3 regions of the Glutamicibacter sp. NPDC087673 genome follow, and region 1 is predicted to be linked to each of the others. Evidence: predicted binding sites of a transcription regulator. Region 1 holds the regulator's gene; each other region holds the start of a gene.

Region 1 (5,481 bases):
GGCCCAGGGTGCTGGGCGCTTGATTCGTTCGGTCGGGGATAAGGGCGTTGTGGCGATCCTTGATTCGCGCATGGCCACGGCGCGGTACGGCAGCTTCTTGAAAGCTACCCTGCCGCCGATGTGGCCGACTGTCGATAAGAAGGTCATCACTGGTGTTCTCAAGCGATTGAACCCGGGCGGGAAATAGCCGCGGCCAGAATATGAACTTGAGCTGTCCTTCGGGACAGCTCAAGTTCTTTAACCGGTACCAGCATGATGCTTCCAGACGCACTAAGGTCTGTGACAAGAACTGATGAAGCTCGAATCGGAAGGCACCATGGAGTCCATGCAGGAATTGGCGCACCAAGCCGCGATCGACACCCACCAGCGGTTCGGGCATCGCCTCATGGGGTTGCCCGGAACGTGGATTGGACAGAGCTACAGCAAAGCGCATCGGTTGCGCGACGGAAGCATGCTCAGCAATCTCAATGGTTTCGCGCACCCGCTTGCGGAGTGGAACTATTGGTGGCAGGCGCACTATCTGGATGCCATCATCGATGAGGGCCGATCGTACTGGGACGAAGGCAACGAACACCGGGCGCGCGAAGCGCTTGCCCGGGCCAACGGCCTATTGCGCGGCATTCGAATTCGAAACTTCGGGATCTTGCCCAACTACTTCTTCGACGACATGGCTTGGCTTGCCCTGGCCAGCGGCCGCCTGTCAGAGTTCACGCAGCTGGCGACGGGACACAGGAGCCGTCCTGCCGAGGCGGCAGTTCGGACGCTGGGACGGCAGCTCCATGCCGGCATGGATGGGGTGCTGGACGGCGGCCTGTACTGGTCCAGAAAGCGGGATTTCAAGAACACGCCAGCCAACGCGCCGGCGGCACTGTTCTTTGCCCGTACCGGGGAGAAAGAGACCGCGCGAGAGCTTCTCCAGTGGCTGGAAAAGAATCTGTTCAGCGTGGAGCGAGGACTGTATCTGGACGGACTTCGGTTGACCACGCAGGGACACGCCGTGGAACCATCGGTCTACACCTATAACCAGGGCCTGGTGCTCGGGGCATTGCTTGAGCTTGGCGAGCCTGCTGATCTGGCTCACGCTAAAGTACTGATCGATGCCACCACGAAATCGCTGTCAACTGCTGCCGGGGTCCTCTCGTTCAACAGCGGGGGAGACGGCAACCTGTTCGCGGGGATACTCTGCCGATATCTGGCCCTCGCCGGTAATGATGTCCGCTTGGAAGCCCGGAGCCGGGAGCAGGCCAGGAGGCTGGTCATGGCAACGGCGCGCCATCTGGCTGACCAGGAACCACGCCGGCTTTCGGCGGCAATCCAACGCTGGATGATCTTCTCGGCGGCCGCTCAATTCGAGTTGAACGCCGGCCAATAGCGGGTTAAACGAGAATTGCGCTGGTGCCAAGCACCAGCGCAATGACCGTACGTATTCTAGAGCGAGCGCATCACCGAGACGACGCGTCCCATGATCGTTGCGGCATCACCCAAAATTGGTTCGTAGCGCGAGTTCTGCGGAAGCAGCCAGGTATGCCCGTCACGCTGCCGGAAAGTCTTTACCGTGGCTTCTTCATCGAGCAGGGCAGCTACGATGTCGCCGTTGTCCGCCGTCTGCTGGCGGCGGACAACTACCCAGTCGCCATCGCAAATCGCAGCGTCAACCATTGAATCGCCGGAAACCTTGAGCATGAACAGTTCGCCGTGGCCTACGAGCTGACGAGGCAACGAGAAAACATCTTCGACGGACTGTTCGGCAAGGATCGGACCGCCGGCAGCGATACGGCCAACCAGGGGAACCATGGTGGTGTCAGCGGAAGTGCTCAATTCAATGATCTTGGCGTCTTCGCTGGCATCTGGCTCGACCGGCTTCGAAACTTCGGCCTTCTCGGCGTCTTCGGCCAGCTGCAGAGGCAGCAGGATTTCCATTGCGCGCGGACGGCGTGGATCTCGACGGATATAGCCGAGCTTTTCCAGCTGGCTCAGCTGGTGGGTGACGCTCGAAAGGCTCTTGAGCCCTACTGCGTCACCAATCTCACGCATCGATGGTGGATAACCGTTCTTGCCGATTGACCGCTGGATCGTCTCCAGGATCTTCTTTTGGCGAATCGTCAGCGAACGTGCATTCGATCGGGGAGTGCGTTGTGAAGCTGACATGAGATTTTGCCTTCCCTAGCAATCATTCGAAAGTTCGTAAGTCCAAACTGTCGGCGCTAGATGGTGAGATGTTTTCATTGCTCGTCTACTTCGAAATCTTAGTAGATAAGCGAGCTTCTTTCAAAGATTTGTTCGAAAACTTCTGGACAAGTTCCGCAAACCTCTGTTAGAACAGATATACGAGGTTCGAACAAGTTTTCGAATCTACGCTTTCGAATACAAATTCGCATCACTTGAATTTCTTGAGGAGACAAAGTCATGGCAACCGTCGCACTTGACTCAAATCAGACCCAGGCACCACTGAAGATCCGCATCAACCGTCGCGGATGGGCCGTGCTTGTGGGTATGCCCATTTTCGCACTCACCATCGCCGCAGCTTTCTTCATCTCCATGTTTGCCTCTGACGCGCATGCCGCAGCCGATACTCCTGTTGGAGTCGGAACCGTTGATGTCACCGTTATTCCAGGGGATACGCTGTGGAGCCTGGCCCGGGATTACGCCACCGGTTACGACGTGACCTCGGCAGTGGGCCACATCGCCGAACTCAATGCCCTGACCGGCAGCGAAATCCAGGTTGGCGAAACCTTGTCGATTCCGGTCCTTGCCGGCTAGCTTCCCCAGCCTGCTTAGAGTTTGTTACCTGTGGCCGTAGCGGATTCACCGGCAGGCGCGCTGCGCACGTAGACTTGATGCGTGAATGACCGCAGTGAACTTTTGAGTCAGCTGCCCTTGCGTGAGAATCTCCGCGGGCTATCCCCTTATGGCGCACCACAAATTGACGTGCCCATCCAGCTGAACGTCAACGAGAACACCCATCCGTTGCCACCGACAGTCGTCGATGCCATTGCACAAGAGGTGGCCAAGGCGGCGGCAATGTTGAACCGGTATCCGGACCGCGAGTTCACCGAGCTTCGCGAACTCCTAGCCGATTACCTCGGCCACTCGCTCACCAAGGACAATATCTGGGCCGCTAACGGTTCCAATGAAATCCTGCAGCAAATCCTGCAAGCCTTTGGCGGCCCCGGCCGTGCCGTGATGAGCTTCGGCCCAACCTACTCCATGTACCCGCTGCTTGCCAGTGGTACTGACACGAAATATATCGCCGGTGAACGCGCCGCAGATTTCACGTTGTCCGCCGATTCCGCAGCCGCACAGGTTCGCGAGCACAAGCCGAACATCGTTTTCCTCTGCTCTCCGAATAACCCCACCGGCACGGCCCTTGGCCTGGACGTCATCACCGCGGTATATGAAGCCATGAGCGAGCATAACGGCATGGTGATCGTGGATGAGGCGTACGCCGAGTTCTCCTTGGCCAGCACCACCTCGGGGCTGAGCCTGCTCGAAGGCCGCCAGCGGCTGATTGTCTCGCGCACCATGTCCAAGGCTTTCGGCCTGGCCGGTGCGCGCGTAGGCTACCTGGCCGCTGCGCCAGAAGTCACCGATGCCATCCGCTTGGTGCGACTGCCGTACCACCTGTCGGCAGTGACCCAGGCAACCGCCATCGCGGCCTTGAAGAACATCGAGTTGCTGTTGGCCCAGGTCGAGGACATCAAGTCCCAGCGGGACCGCATCGTCGCGCGCCTGAAGGAACTTGGCCTCAAGCCATCGGTCTCCGACTCCAACTTCGTCTTCTTCGGTGGCGTCGAAGACCCCCACAAGATTTGGGAAGGCCTGTTGGAAGCCGGCATCATCATCCGCGACAATGGAATCCCGGGAACCTTGCGTGTTACGGCAGGAACCGAATCGGAAACCACAGCCTTCTTGGAACGACTTGCCGAACTGCTCGGCTCGCAGAAGTAATCAAAGACAAGCGAAGGAAGACATGTCTGCCGAATTGATTGGCGCACGTCGCGCCCGCATGGAACGCGTGACCAGCGAATCGTCCGTATTCGTTGAACTGGACCTCGATGGCACCGGTGTCTCTGAGATCAGCACCTCGGTGCCGTTCTACGACCACATGCTGACTGCGCTATCCAAGCATTCGCTCATCGATCTCACCGTGCGTGCCACCGGCGATACCCACATCGACGTTCACCACACCGTCGAGGACACCGCGATCACCATTGGCGAAGTACTGCGCGTGGCACTGGGCAACAAGGCCGGCATCCGCCGCTTCGGCACCTCCTACGCTCCACTGGACGAAGCCCTGTCCCGTTCGGTAGTCGATGTGTCGGGCCGGCCATACCTCGTGCACTCCGGCGAGCCTGCGGGCCAGGAATACCACCTGATCGGTGGTCACTTCACCGGTTCGATGACCCGTCACGTCTTCGAAGCCATCACTTTCCACGCACAGATCTGTGCTCACATCGAGGTGCTCTCGGGTCGCGACCCGCACCACATCGTTGAAGCGCAGTTCAAGTCCTTCGCGCGCGCATTGCGCGAAGCGGTAGAGCGCGATGAGCGCATGGGCGACAAGATCCCATCCACGAAGGGTGCACTGTAAGTGGAAAAGAAAACAGTAGTTGTCCTGGATTATGGTTCCGGCAACGTCCGCTCCGCTGTGCGCGCTTTGGAAGCCGCCGGCGCCGAAGTGGAACTGACCGCAGATCCGAAGAAGATCGTGGCCGCCGACGGCCTGGTAGTCCCCGGTGTTGGCGCCTACGCCTCGGTCATGGAGCAGCTGGCCAAAACCGGTTCCCTGCGCTGGATCGGTCGCCGCATTGCCGGGGGCCTGCCGGTTTTGGGTATCTGCGTGGGACACCAGGTCTTCTTTGAAGAAGGCGTGGAACACGGTGTGAAAACCGAAGGCATTGGCGAATGGCCGGGCAAGGTTGAACGCCTGCAGTCAGATGTCATCCCGCACATGGGCTGGAACACGGTACGCCCGCCGGAGGGATCCAAGCTGTTCGCCGGCATCGAGGGTGAACGATTCTACTTCGTGCACTCCTACGCTGTTCAGAAGTGGGAATTCGACGTAACGCAGCCAGCGATGACCCCGCCACAGGTGACCTGGTCGACGCACGGAACGCCCTTCGTGGCCGCCGTCGAGAACGGCCCGCTATCGGCAGTGCAGTTCCACCCGGAGAAGTCCGGGGACGCTGGCGCGCAGCTGCTTCGCAATTGGTTGGGGACGCTCTAGGCATGTGGACCCTTATTCTGGGCGTTGTCGGGGCCTTCCTGATTGGCGGAGCCATTTCGATGAAGAGCCAGAAGGCCCATATCTCATGGATCATCGCGCTGTGGGTACTTGCAGGCCTGAGCCTGATCGCAGCCTGGTCCTTGACCTACTAATCACATTACTTCTTCACTAAGGACGTCATGAGCGAGCAACCAATCCTCGAACTTTTGCCTGCAGTAGATATCGCTGGCGGACAGGCAGTGCGCCTGGTCCAG
Region 2 (5,481 bases), on a different contig from region 1:
CGAGTACCTCCGGCTCTCCGAAGCGAACCTGCGTATGCGTAGCGATGTGGAAAACGGCCTCTACGTTGCCGAGAGCACCAAAGTGGTTCAGCGTGCGATCAACGCGGGACACGTGCCGCGCAGCTTCTTGCTCGCCGAAAAGCATCTGGACCAGCTAACCGAGGAGTTCAACCGTTTCCCGGACGCGCCGATTTTCATTGGGGATGATCGGCAGCTCCAGGATCTGGTCGGCTTCCACTTGCACCGCGGCGCCATGGCAGCGATGAATCGTCCCGAACCGCTGGATCTGGACGAAGTGCTTGAAGCCAGTTCGCGCGTTGCCATCTTGGAAGACATCGCCGACCATACTAACCTCGGCGCAATTATCCGTTCGGCTTCAGGGCTCGGCGTTGACGCCGTGCTGCTCACCCCCAAATGCGTGGACCCCTGGTACCGTCGCAGCGCCCGCGTCTCAATGGGGACGGTCTTCGACCTTCCTTGGGTACGCATGCTGTCGTGGCCAGAGGACATCCAGACCTTGAAGAGGCATGGCTACGAGATGCTCGCCATGGAACTGACCGAGGACGCGATCCCGCTAAACGAAGTAGAGATCAAGTCTGGCCAGAAGGTCGCCATGATCTTGGGCAACGAAGGCAGGGGAGTTACCGATGAAGCTCTGGCCGCCGTTGACCGGACCGTGATCATCCCTATGTACCGCGAAGTGGATTCCCTGAATGTTGGTGCCGCTAGCGCAATTGCATTCTGGCATTTGTGCTCCGCGCCACGCTAAGAAGGTTTCTGCCGCCGCCGCTTTTGCGATAGGATGGACTGTCTGTGCATTGAGGTCTCTTCATGGAGCCCTGAATGCGGGACACAATTTCCGAGTAAGTAGCTACTGGCAAAATCCAGTGGCCATAAAAAAAGGTGTATAGCTATGAAGGCTGATATCCATCCACAGTACGGCCCAGTTGTCTTCAACGACCTGGCATCCGGCGAGAAGATCCTGACCCGTTCGACCGCTAAGTCGGACAAGACCATCGAATGGGAAGATGGCAACACCTACCCAGTAATCGACGTCGAAATCTCGGCAGCTTCGCACCCGTTCTACACCGGCAAGCAGCGCATCATGGACACCGCTGGTCGTGTCGAGCGCTTCAACGCCCGCTTCAAGGGCTTCGGCGGCAAGAAGTAATACTTCGCCCCTAGCAAGCTTTCGCGGCGTGTTTCCAGTATTTGGAAACACGCCGCTGCTGCTTTAACAGCACACCTGTCCATCAGTGACTGAAAAATGTTTTCACGGAACCGTCTAGGAGGATTCCTTTTTCGCGCCGCGATGCGCTAGTGGCATTTTGGTAGTCGTCTCGATGCGCCAGTGACTGAAAAATATTGTCAGCAGCGTTCGCCCCAGCGTCGTTCGGCGCAATAGCCGTCGGGGCAGCCGGGGATGACTGAAAAATATTGTCAGGAGCGTTTGCCCAGAGCTTTTCGGTGCTATAGCCGTCAAAGTTTCCAGTGGCGGCTGAATAAGGATTCGCTGACTCGTCGAAGCAGACGTCTTGGCCGCACTGCTCCGAGCAACTGGCTCCATCGCCGTTGCGTGAATGGTGTTATTGGTGGTGTGGAGGTGCTGGTGACTGAAAAATTCTGTCACCCAAAAACCGGTCAATCGGGATAGCGTCCTCAGCCTGTTTCCCTCTTGCCGTCATCTGGCGGCGATTCAGGACCGGGATCCTCGTCTGGAATGTCGACGCGAGGCTTGAGCCCAAGTACCCTGCGTACTTCTGCCGTGAGTCGAATATGCGGCAAAGGAATGACCTTAGGGCGCTCTGGGCAATGATCATTTACATGATCGAATTGGTCCACACGCTTGACGCTTTCCGAAATAACGAGTGCGCTCAGCCCGTGTGGAGTCACCCACATCTTGGATCCGTCAGGACGCGGAACGACTTTCCAACCCAATGCATGCTTGAACATTTGATGCTGCTTGCACAGCAGATGCGTATTGTCCCTGGTCGTATGCCCTCCGTGAGCCCAGCCATTTATATGGTCAATCTCGGAGCGGTCAGCTGGACGGCGACAGCCGGGGAAGCAGCAATGCTCATCGCGGTGCCGTAACAGATCCTTGAGGCTCTGCGAGGGCCGGTAGCGCCTTCGCTCGACATCTATCGCGGCGCCAGTCCATGGGTCGGTCAGCACGCGCTGGAACGAAGGCGCATCCTTTGCCAACACCAATGCGACCCCCAGTGGGATGGGGCCGTAGCCTTCCAGGTCAGCCACGGTCCTTGTAGGATCCGCCAGCATTTCCACCGCGGGAATCGTGATGGATACCCGTGGCTTGAGGGGCGTGCCTTCCCGGTCCGGCCAGCCGTTGAGGATGATGTCTGCAAAGGCGTCCGCTTCTATTTGCTCCCGGGTGCGGGGATCCTGCGGATCGTTATGCTGATCAGCTAGCCACTTCACGGAGTTCTTGATGGAGTGAATCACTGCGGCACTGTTGTAGTACTTGAGGGTGGACATGCCATTTTCGTTATCCCATAGCGTGAGCTTGCGATTCTTTTCAGACTTCTTGTGCCTTTGTTCGGCGGCCTCCGGGCACATCCTGTCATGGAACCGGCGTGCGCGTTGGTATATCGCGTCATCAGACGCAGTCTTCGCCATGGGCAACAGCACGCGTTGCATCTGCATGATTTGTTCGGGGAGCAAGTCCTGCGAATACTTCACGATGTCATGCGCTGCCTTGGGCGTGATCTCTCCTGCAGCCAGAGCCGTGAGGGTTTCCTTGCAGGCGTAGCGAAGACCCTTGGCATAGAACATCCGCTTGCCTACCATGCGAGGGGTCTCACGCAGCGCGACAGCCGCTTCTGCGATGAAGTTGGAGTTGATGACCTGGTCACTTCCGCGGTCAACGCCATAGTATTGAGCACTTTTCCGAGCCTCGCGTTCCTCCTCCTCGGTAGTGGTCCCCGCGGTGGCGATCATATCGGCAAATGATTCACTGACTTGTTCTACTGAATCGGCCAGCAGCACAGATGTCATTGCATCGAGGGTGCTCTGAATGCGTTGGATCTTCTTCAGCCGTTCGAGGGCGTCGTCGGGGCCATTGAGCGGGCCCGCGTCGTAGAGCTCATCTGCCAATTGCTTCAGCGGACCATGGAACAGGTGATGTTCGAGATGGTCGCTGAATAACGAATCCTTGTGGGATTCTGTGCGAGTGCCAGCTGGGGGCAACGGTAGACGATGTTCATCATCGTCGTCATGGATGAAATCGGGTATAGCCATAGTTAATCATCCTGCCGGCAACAGACAGTTTGGCCCGGAAATCCGCGGAATGTGGAAGTATTCTCGAATATTTATTCGATTGTTATCCGGCGTCGAATGTTGCCACTGCGAACCACCGAATCCGGGGGCGCGTGGATTCGACTAGTGGGCAGCCGGGGATAGAATGAAACCATGAAGCATCATGGTGAATACAAGGTAGTCGGTGGCAAATTAGTCGTTGTAGATCTGGATACTTCCGATGGCGTGATCACCGAAGTGTCATTGAATGGCGACTTCTTCCTGGAACCAGATGATGCACTGGATGACTTGAATGATGCGCTACGCGGTTTGCCAGCGGACGCCAGCCACAGCACCATACGCAATGCGGTAACCGACAATCTGCGTGAAGGCGCAGTGATGTTCGGTTTTGACGAAGACGCCATCGCGCGCGTCGTCCGCCGCGCGCTGGGACACGCCACCAAGTGGGAAGACCACGAGTGGGAAGTCCTGGGCCCGGAGATCATTCCAATCACCGAGCAAGTGGCGCTGGATGAGGTGCTGACCCGGCAAATCGCCAAGGGGACCCGCAAGCCGACCATCCGCTTCTGGGACTGGAGCGAAGGCGCCGTCGTGATCGGCTCCTTCCAGTCGCTGAAGAACGAAGTGGACATGGAGCAAGCCGAAAAGCACGGCATCCAGGTGGTTCGCCGCATTTCCGGAGGCGGCGCGATGTTCATGGAAGCTGGCAACTGCATTACCTACTCGCTCTACGCTCCTGAATCCCTGGTGGACGGCATGAGCTTTGCCGATTCCTACCCGTACCTGGACGCCTGGGTGATGGAAGCGCTGGAAAGCATCGGCCTGGAAGCGTACTACAAGCCGCTGAACGACATCGCGACCCCTGCCGGCAAGATCGGCGGCGCAGCGCAAAAGCGCCTGGCCAATGGTGCGATGCTGCACCACGTCACGATGAGCTACGACATCGACGCGGAGAAGATGACCCAGGTGCTGCGCATTGGCCGGGAGAAGATCTCCGACAAGGGGATCACCTCAGCGGTCAAGCGTGTGGATCCGCTGAAGTCGCAGACAAAGCTGGATCGCATGGAGATCATCAACGTCATGATGGACACCTTCGCCAAGCGCACCGGGGCCAAGCCGGCACAGCTGGATGCCGAATCCCGTCTGGCGGCGAAGGAATTGGCCGAGGCCAAATTCGCTACCGCGCAATGGACCGCGCGGGTTCCGTAGCGAGCCAAGATCCAAGGGCCTGTTCTCGATCAAGTTCGAGGCCAGACCCTTGTTTTGCTTAAAGTCATGGTGCTGTGGCCCTGCCATCTCCGCTGCGCCGGCAGCGTGTAGCGGCACGGAAAAGCCGGCCCGCTGCGTGGATAAGCAGCGGGCCGGCCTTCGGAGGGCCAGCGCCTAGCGGCTGGTGCGGCTGTAGGCCTGGGCCTTCAGCGAGCGTTCCAGTTCTGCGCGTTCCTCAAGCAGGATGCGCTTGAGGGCGGCCGGTGCGCTCTCATGGCGTTCCAGCCATGCGGTAGCGGTAGCCAGTGCATGGTTCTGCTCGATGGCGCCCTGGAGATCCTGGTGCCCTGGATACAGCCCCTCGATCACGCGCGTGGCGAATTCCATGCCCATGGTCTCGAAGGCCGGCAGGATCGCGGCCCAGTAGCGTTCCTCGAACGGTGCCAGCAGGGCGGAGGAACCCATGGTGAAGCCCAGCGCGGTGGCCGAGAGGGCATCGTTGGACAGCTCCCCGTGTTCATCGCGCGCCATTAGCACGGTGTCGAAAGCGGTGTCCTTGGCCTGCGGATCCGGGCGCGCCGCCAGCGCGGTGCGAACCGAATTCTGCGCCACGCTGGTGGGGTTGGCCTTGGCCGCTTCGTGCATGGATGCCTCGGCGGCCTCGTCGAGCCGGCCGGAAGCGGCCAGCGCGATGTAGGAACCCCACAGCAGCTGCTCATCGACGGTGACCTGGTAGGCATTGGGCTGCTCGCCCAGGAAGGCGTCGAGCACCTCCGGAGCCACGCCGGCACGGGCCAGGCGAACCAGGGTGCGCGCGGTGGTGGTCTGCTGGTCTCCGCCGGCCTCGAACCGGGTGAGCCACCCGGTGAGGGTTGCGGCGGCCTTCTGGCGCAGCTCCGCGCGCAGCTCGGGGGCAACGTACTTGGAAATCGAGGTGGCCAACTGGTCGGTAAGCACCCCGAAGACGCCCGCGTCGGTGACGGCGTGCGCGTGATC
Region 3 (5,481 bases), on a different contig from region 1:
GTGCTCCACCACGATCAGGGTGTTGCCCAGCGATCGCAGGTGCAGCAGGGTGTCGATCAGGCGGCGGTTATCGCGCTGGTGCAGGCCGATGGACGGCTCGTCCAGAACGTAGAGCACGCCCACCAAGCCCGAACCAATCTGCGTAGCCAGGCGAATGCGCTGCGCCTCGCCGCCGGACAGGGTGCCGGCAGCGCGTTCCAGGGTCAGGTACTCCAGTCCGACGTCCAGCAGGAACTTCATGCGCGCGTCGATTTCCTTGAGCACCTGCGCGGCGATCTGCGCCTCGCGTGCGGTGAGCACGATCGTGGAGAGGAATTCCGCGGCGCTGCGCAGATCCATGGCGGCAACTTCAGCGATGGAACGCCCGCCCACCAAGACCGAGAGCGACGCCGGATTCAGGCGTGCGCCGCCGCAGGTAGGGCACGGGATCTGGCGCATGTACTGCTCGTAGCGGTCGCGGGCGTGATCCGATTCGGTTTCCTGGTGCTTGCGGTGCACGTAGGAAATGACGCCTTCGAAGCCGGTGGAGTACTTGCGCTCGCGGCCGAAGCGGTTCTTGTACTGCACGACCACCTTGTGGTCCTTGCCATTCAGGATCGCTTCGCGGGCGGCAGCCGGCAGCTCCTGCCACTGGGTGTCCATGGTGAAGCCCAACTCATGGCCCAGGCCTTCGATCAAGCGGTTCCAGTATTCGGTGGTGGCCTTGCCCAGCGACCATGGGGCGATCGCGCCCTCGGCCAAGGTGACCTCGCCGTCCGGAACGATCAGGTGCTCATCGACTTCCAGCTTGGTGCCGATGCCGGAACAGGCCGAGCAGGCACCGAACGGGTTGTTGAAGGAGAAAGTGCGCGGCTCGATCTCATCGATGGCCAGCGGATGCTCATTGGGGCAGGCCAGGTTCTCGGAGAACGCGCGCACGCGCTGGGGATCATCCTCGTCCAGGTCCACGAAGTCGGCCAGCACGCGGCCTTCGGCGATACCCAGGGCCGTTTCGATGGAGTCGGTCAAGCGCTGGCGGGCATCTTCCTTGATGGCCAGGCGGTCGACGACCACTTCAATGGTGTGCTTGACCTGCTTGGCCAGCTTCGGCGGATCGTTCAGCTGGATGGTGGTGCCATCGACGCGGGCACGGGCAAAGCCCTTGGAAGAGAGCTCCGCGAACAGGTCGACGAATTCGCCCTTGCGCGAGCGCACTACCGGGGCGAGGATCTGGAAGCGGGTTTTCTCCGGTAGCTCCATCAGCTGGTCGACGATCTGCTGCGGAGTCTGCTTGGAGATCGGTTCGTGGCAGATCGGGCAATGCGGACGGCCCACACGTGCCCACAACAGGCGCATGTAGTCGTACACTTCGGTAATCGTGCCCACGGTGGAACGCGGGTTGCGGCTGGTCGACTTCTGGTCGATGGACACCGCTGGCGACAGGCCCTCGATGAAATCAACATCGGGCTTGTCCACCTGGCCGAGGAACATGCGGGCGTAGGCAGAGAGCGATTCGACGTAGCGGCGCTGGCCTTCGGCAAAAATGGTGTCGAAGGCCAAGGAGGACTTGCCCGAACCGGAAAGGCCGGTAAAGACAATCATTGCGTCACGCGGGAGATCAATGTCCACGTTTTTCAGGTTATGCTCGCGTGCACCCTTGACGACCAGGCGAGTCAGATCAGTTCTTTTACTCTGCGATGAAATAGCCACGAGGCAATACTAATCGAAAACTACTTCGAATACGTGTACGAATGGACGCAACTCACAGTTAATTCTCCAAACCCCTGATCCGGCGCACGACGAGCGCTATGCGTGCTCGTGCATCCACCCGAAATGTCGACCGGTGAGCCGGCATCCCTGCGAACCCAGACCGGACCACGACGACCCATTCGAGGTACCGGTTGCCCTTGGAAACCCGCGCTCACGGGATGGACTGACCGGCTCCCAAGTTTCTCGCTGGCATGCTGCCTCAGCGCCGGCATATGCCGGACCTCCCCGAAGCCTGCTGTTCCGAACTGGAATCGACGGGCCCTATGGTCGAATACGTTGGCTGGCGAATCACCTAACCGTTCGGGATCCACCGAGCGCTGCCAACCTGCCGCACTCAACTCTGGCGTTCACCCAACAGGTGACCGTCTCCGGCTCAAGCCGTTTGAGCAACGTCATGAACCATCGCGCTCCTGCGCCTGCCACGTGTGCAACACCTCCCGAAGATCGCAGCTATCTCGTGGATGCCAATGAGCGGCGAGCGCATACCCCGTGTTGCATGAGCGATAAAACGGATAAAGTTCATCATTCGGTTCACGCCGTCAATCAGGGGCATCGCAATCACTGATCCGCAACGCAATTGCATCGCGAACCTCGCCAAACGTTCCGCCTAGTGGCGTCATCCGCGGTGTCGAGGCCATCCGGCAGCAATTTTTTCCTTGCGAGCATTCAACATCTTGAGGTACCGCCAGATCGTTTCGTTTCATGCCCCTCGCCTGTCACTACACCAGAAGGGGCATACGAAACGGCCGGCTTTCCTGTGAATCCATGAAAGTTCTGCAATTCAAGTCAGCATGTGGTGTGCTCCTGTATGCGACCGGCTTACGGGACAGCCTCGTGTGGTGGGCTCTCGAGGCTATGTGTGGTTCTGCGATGAACTTAGCCAACAACTTTTCGTCTGGAGACTGCCTGGAAACAGGGATCATTCGATCGAGTAATGTAACGGATGTGGCTCAACTTCGTGCCGCTTGACCTTGGGAGCACCAATGACCGATCTGACCGCTGATTCGCCATGGACGCGGTTCTGGAACCACGGAGCTTGGTGGAAAGCAATAGGACTGGCCGTTGCCTACCTCGCCCTCTATGAGGGAGCGAGCCTCTTGATAGGGGTTGTAGTCGGGGGTGACATCGGCGAGCCCAACAGTCCGAAGTATCTCCTGCTCGGATACCTTGTACCGATTGCTATTGGCGGGCTGATTTTGGTGGCCTTCGCTGCATCCGTCGGGTGGCTAAAGGACCTTTTTGGCCCTCAGCCGATTCGAGGTGGGCGCTGGATGTGGATCGCCGTCATCGCGGTGCTGCTGTTCAACGTCTTACGCTTCGCATCGATGGACTACGCGAAGGCTGGCTTCACTGTCGTGGCGCTTTGGATTCTCATCGGACTGTTGATCGGCTTCGCCGAGGAAGTTCTCACCCGTGGACTCGTGGTCAACATGTTGCGCAAGGCGGGCCACGGTGAGATCGCAGTTGCGCTCGTCTCTGCCGGGGTTTTCGCGCTGCTTCACTCGGTCAACCTTCTCAGCGGTCAGGCTCTGGGACCGACGCTACTTCAACTCGGTTATACCTTCATGTTCGGTATCCTCATGTACTTCGCGCTGCGCGTGACCGGCAACCTCATCTGGCCGGTGTTGCTCCACGCTAGTACCGACCCCAGCATCTTCCTTCTCGGTACCTACCCCTCGGGTAGTGCCCTGGGCAGCATCGCCAGCCTCGGTAACGTCGTGGTTATCGCTGTAGGCCTAGTCCTAATGTTCTTCATCCGCGGGCGCCTGGTTGATAGCTCCAGACTTGCCGTTTGATGGGTGAGCTAGCGGGCTAGTTGATGGAGGGGGCGCCCCCGTCGAAGGTCTGAGGGCCGTCGGCGCGAATAGAGGGCTCATGGATCAAATGACGCTCCACAGGACAAAGTATTGACCTGCTCACGCAAATTAACCGCCCCTCCGCCTCCAAATTTCTTCATTGACCCTCAAGCGACCACACCGTCCCGTAGACCGTTCGCTTACTGGGACTGTTCGTCTCTGGCTTTCTGCCCACCAGGCAGGATATCGAGCATGATGTACATCAGATTACCCACAGGGCCTTCCCCAGGAGGCGGATTTTCCAGCTGGTGCTCCATCCGAGCGCGGAGCTCTTCGCCGGTGTCGGGCCATGGAACAAAACTTGTAGGTCCGGTGTATCTGCCGAGCTGGGCATACCCCTTGGAGCACAGAGCCAACACAGTACCCGTGGCCTCTGCAATGGCCTCGTCCTCGCTCAGGACATTGCCCTTGGCTTCGTTGATGATCCCCATGATGTGGAGGAACAGGACCCAGTCGTCTACGCCGTTTTCGATGATCTCAAGTTCGATGTCGATCAGCGGATCAATCATGGAGTCTCACCGATGCCTAGGAAATAAATAAGCCTTCTCATTCGCGTTCACCTTGCCTGGTCACTTAGATCACCGCAGCCTGCAACAAGCCGTTCTGGATCAGTTCAACGAGAGTCTTCCCATCCCAGGCAACGTCCCGTTGGACGTTCCCCACATGAGCATATGGATGGGTACAACCCGATACATATGCTCGTAATAAGACCTGCTACTTCCTTTTCCCTTTCATTACTGGTCAAATCGTCAAATACGGAAATTAATATAGTAAGCATCCGCACTGCGAAGCGGCATCTGGCGCCTTCCTGCCAGACCAGTGCCACCAAGACCAAGACATCGGCCACCACACCCAAACTGAAAAAGTAGGAGCAACACCGTGAAAATTGGAGTCATCGGCGCCGGCGGCGTCGGCGCATACTTCGCCGCCGCCCTGGCCAAAAGCGGATCCGAAGTGCACCTACTGGCCACCGAACGCCACATCGCACCAATCACCGACCACGGGATCACCATCACCACCGGGGACGGGAGCCCCGGCTTCACCACCCTACTGGCCAGTGTCAGCACCACGGCAGAATCCATCGGCACGTGCGACGCGGTCATCCTGGCCTGCAAAGCCGGCCAGGTCGCCGCCGCCATGAGAGGGGCACGCGCCTTGATCGGGCCGAACACCGCTGTCTTGCCGCTGCAAAACGGCGTCACGGCCTCCGAGCGCATCACCGAAGCGGTCGGTCCGGGCCACGCCCTGGGCGGGGTCGCCATGATCATTTCCTACCTCCAGCAACCCGGCACCGTCCACCACGTCGGCGGGCAACCAGCCATCACCCTGGGCGAACTCGACGGAACAACCACAACCCGGGCCGCGCAACTGGCCAACGCCCTGGACGCAGCAGGAGTCGCAACCACGGTTTCGGCCGACATCATCACCGACATGTGGCGAAAATTCATGCTCATCACCTCCTACGGCGGAGTCGGCGCACTATGCCGCGAACCGGTTGGCCGAACCCGCACCAACCCGCAAACCCGCGCCCTGGTCGAAGACGCCATGCGAGAGGTTGCTACCCTCGCCGGCCATGCCGGGGCAAATCTGGGAGAATCGGACGTGGCCCGGATGATGGCACAATTCGACGCCTTCAGCCCGGACAGCACCGCCTCCATGCAACGCGATCTGGCCGCAGGACGGTCCTCGGAACTTGAGGAGCAAAACGGCACCGTCGTCCGACTGGCGCAGCATCACGGAGTCCATGTCCCCATCCACCACACCATCTACCGCGCTATGACCCTGCTCGACGGTGCCGCCGAGCACGCCACAGCCTAACGGCTCTCGCCTTCTTGGGGCGGCGCTGTGGTTTCGCCAGTATTGCCCCGGTCAGGGT

The links. The regulator LexA, encoded in region 1, represses DNA repair genes until DNA is damaged. The targets are predictions, from matches to a motif close to TCGAACANNTGTTCGA.
Region 2: the regulator LexA is predicted to act here: its motif matches at 3,322-3,337, upstream of ACIOTL_RS08595 (DUF222 domain-containing protein).
Region 3: the regulator LexA is predicted to act here: its motif matches at 1,715-1,730, upstream of uvrA (excinuclease ABC subunit UvrA).

The regions. Positions count from the first base shown of each region.
Region 1 covers NZ_JBIUWB010000004.1:431,597-437,077, forward strand. Annotated here, with positions in the region: gene ACIOTL_RS12185 (ATP-dependent DNA helicase) at 1-187, shown strand, start outside; gene ACIOTL_RS12190 (glycoside hydrolase family 76 protein) at 293-1,372, shown strand; gene lexA (transcriptional repressor LexA) at 1,429-2,148, opposite strand; gene ACIOTL_RS12200 (LysM peptidoglycan-binding domain-containing protein) at 2,407-2,760, shown strand; gene ACIOTL_RS12205 (histidinol-phosphate transaminase) at 2,842-3,948, shown strand; gene hisB (imidazoleglycerol-phosphate dehydratase HisB) at 3,971-4,591, shown strand; gene hisH (imidazole glycerol phosphate synthase subunit HisH) at 4,592-5,227, shown strand; gene ACIOTL_RS12220 (hypothetical protein) at 5,230-5,379, shown strand; gene priA (bifunctional 1-(5-phosphoribosyl)-5-((5-phosphoribosylamino)methylideneamino)imidazole-4-carboxamide isomerase/phosphoribosylanthranilate isomerase PriA) at 5,407-5,481, shown strand, end outside.
Region 2 covers NZ_JBIUWB010000003.1:219,255-224,735, forward strand. Annotated here, with positions in the region: gene ACIOTL_RS08585 (TrmH family RNA methyltransferase) at 1-769, shown strand, start outside; gene ACIOTL_RS08590 (type B 50S ribosomal protein L31) at 914-1,171, shown strand; gene ACIOTL_RS08595 (DUF222 domain-containing protein) at 1,660-3,258, opposite strand; gene ACIOTL_RS08600 (biotin/lipoate A/B protein ligase family protein) at 3,430-4,485, shown strand; gene pepN (aminopeptidase N) at 4,660-5,481, opposite strand, start outside.
Region 3 covers NZ_JBIUWB010000003.1:561,524-567,004, forward strand. Annotated here, with positions in the region: gene uvrA (excinuclease ABC subunit UvrA) at 1-1,689, opposite strand, end outside; gene ACIOTL_RS10205 (lysostaphin resistance A-like protein) at 2,733-3,545, shown strand; gene ACIOTL_RS10210 (hypothetical protein) at 3,746-4,114, opposite strand; gene ACIOTL_RS10215 (ketopantoate reductase family protein) at 4,485-5,423, shown strand.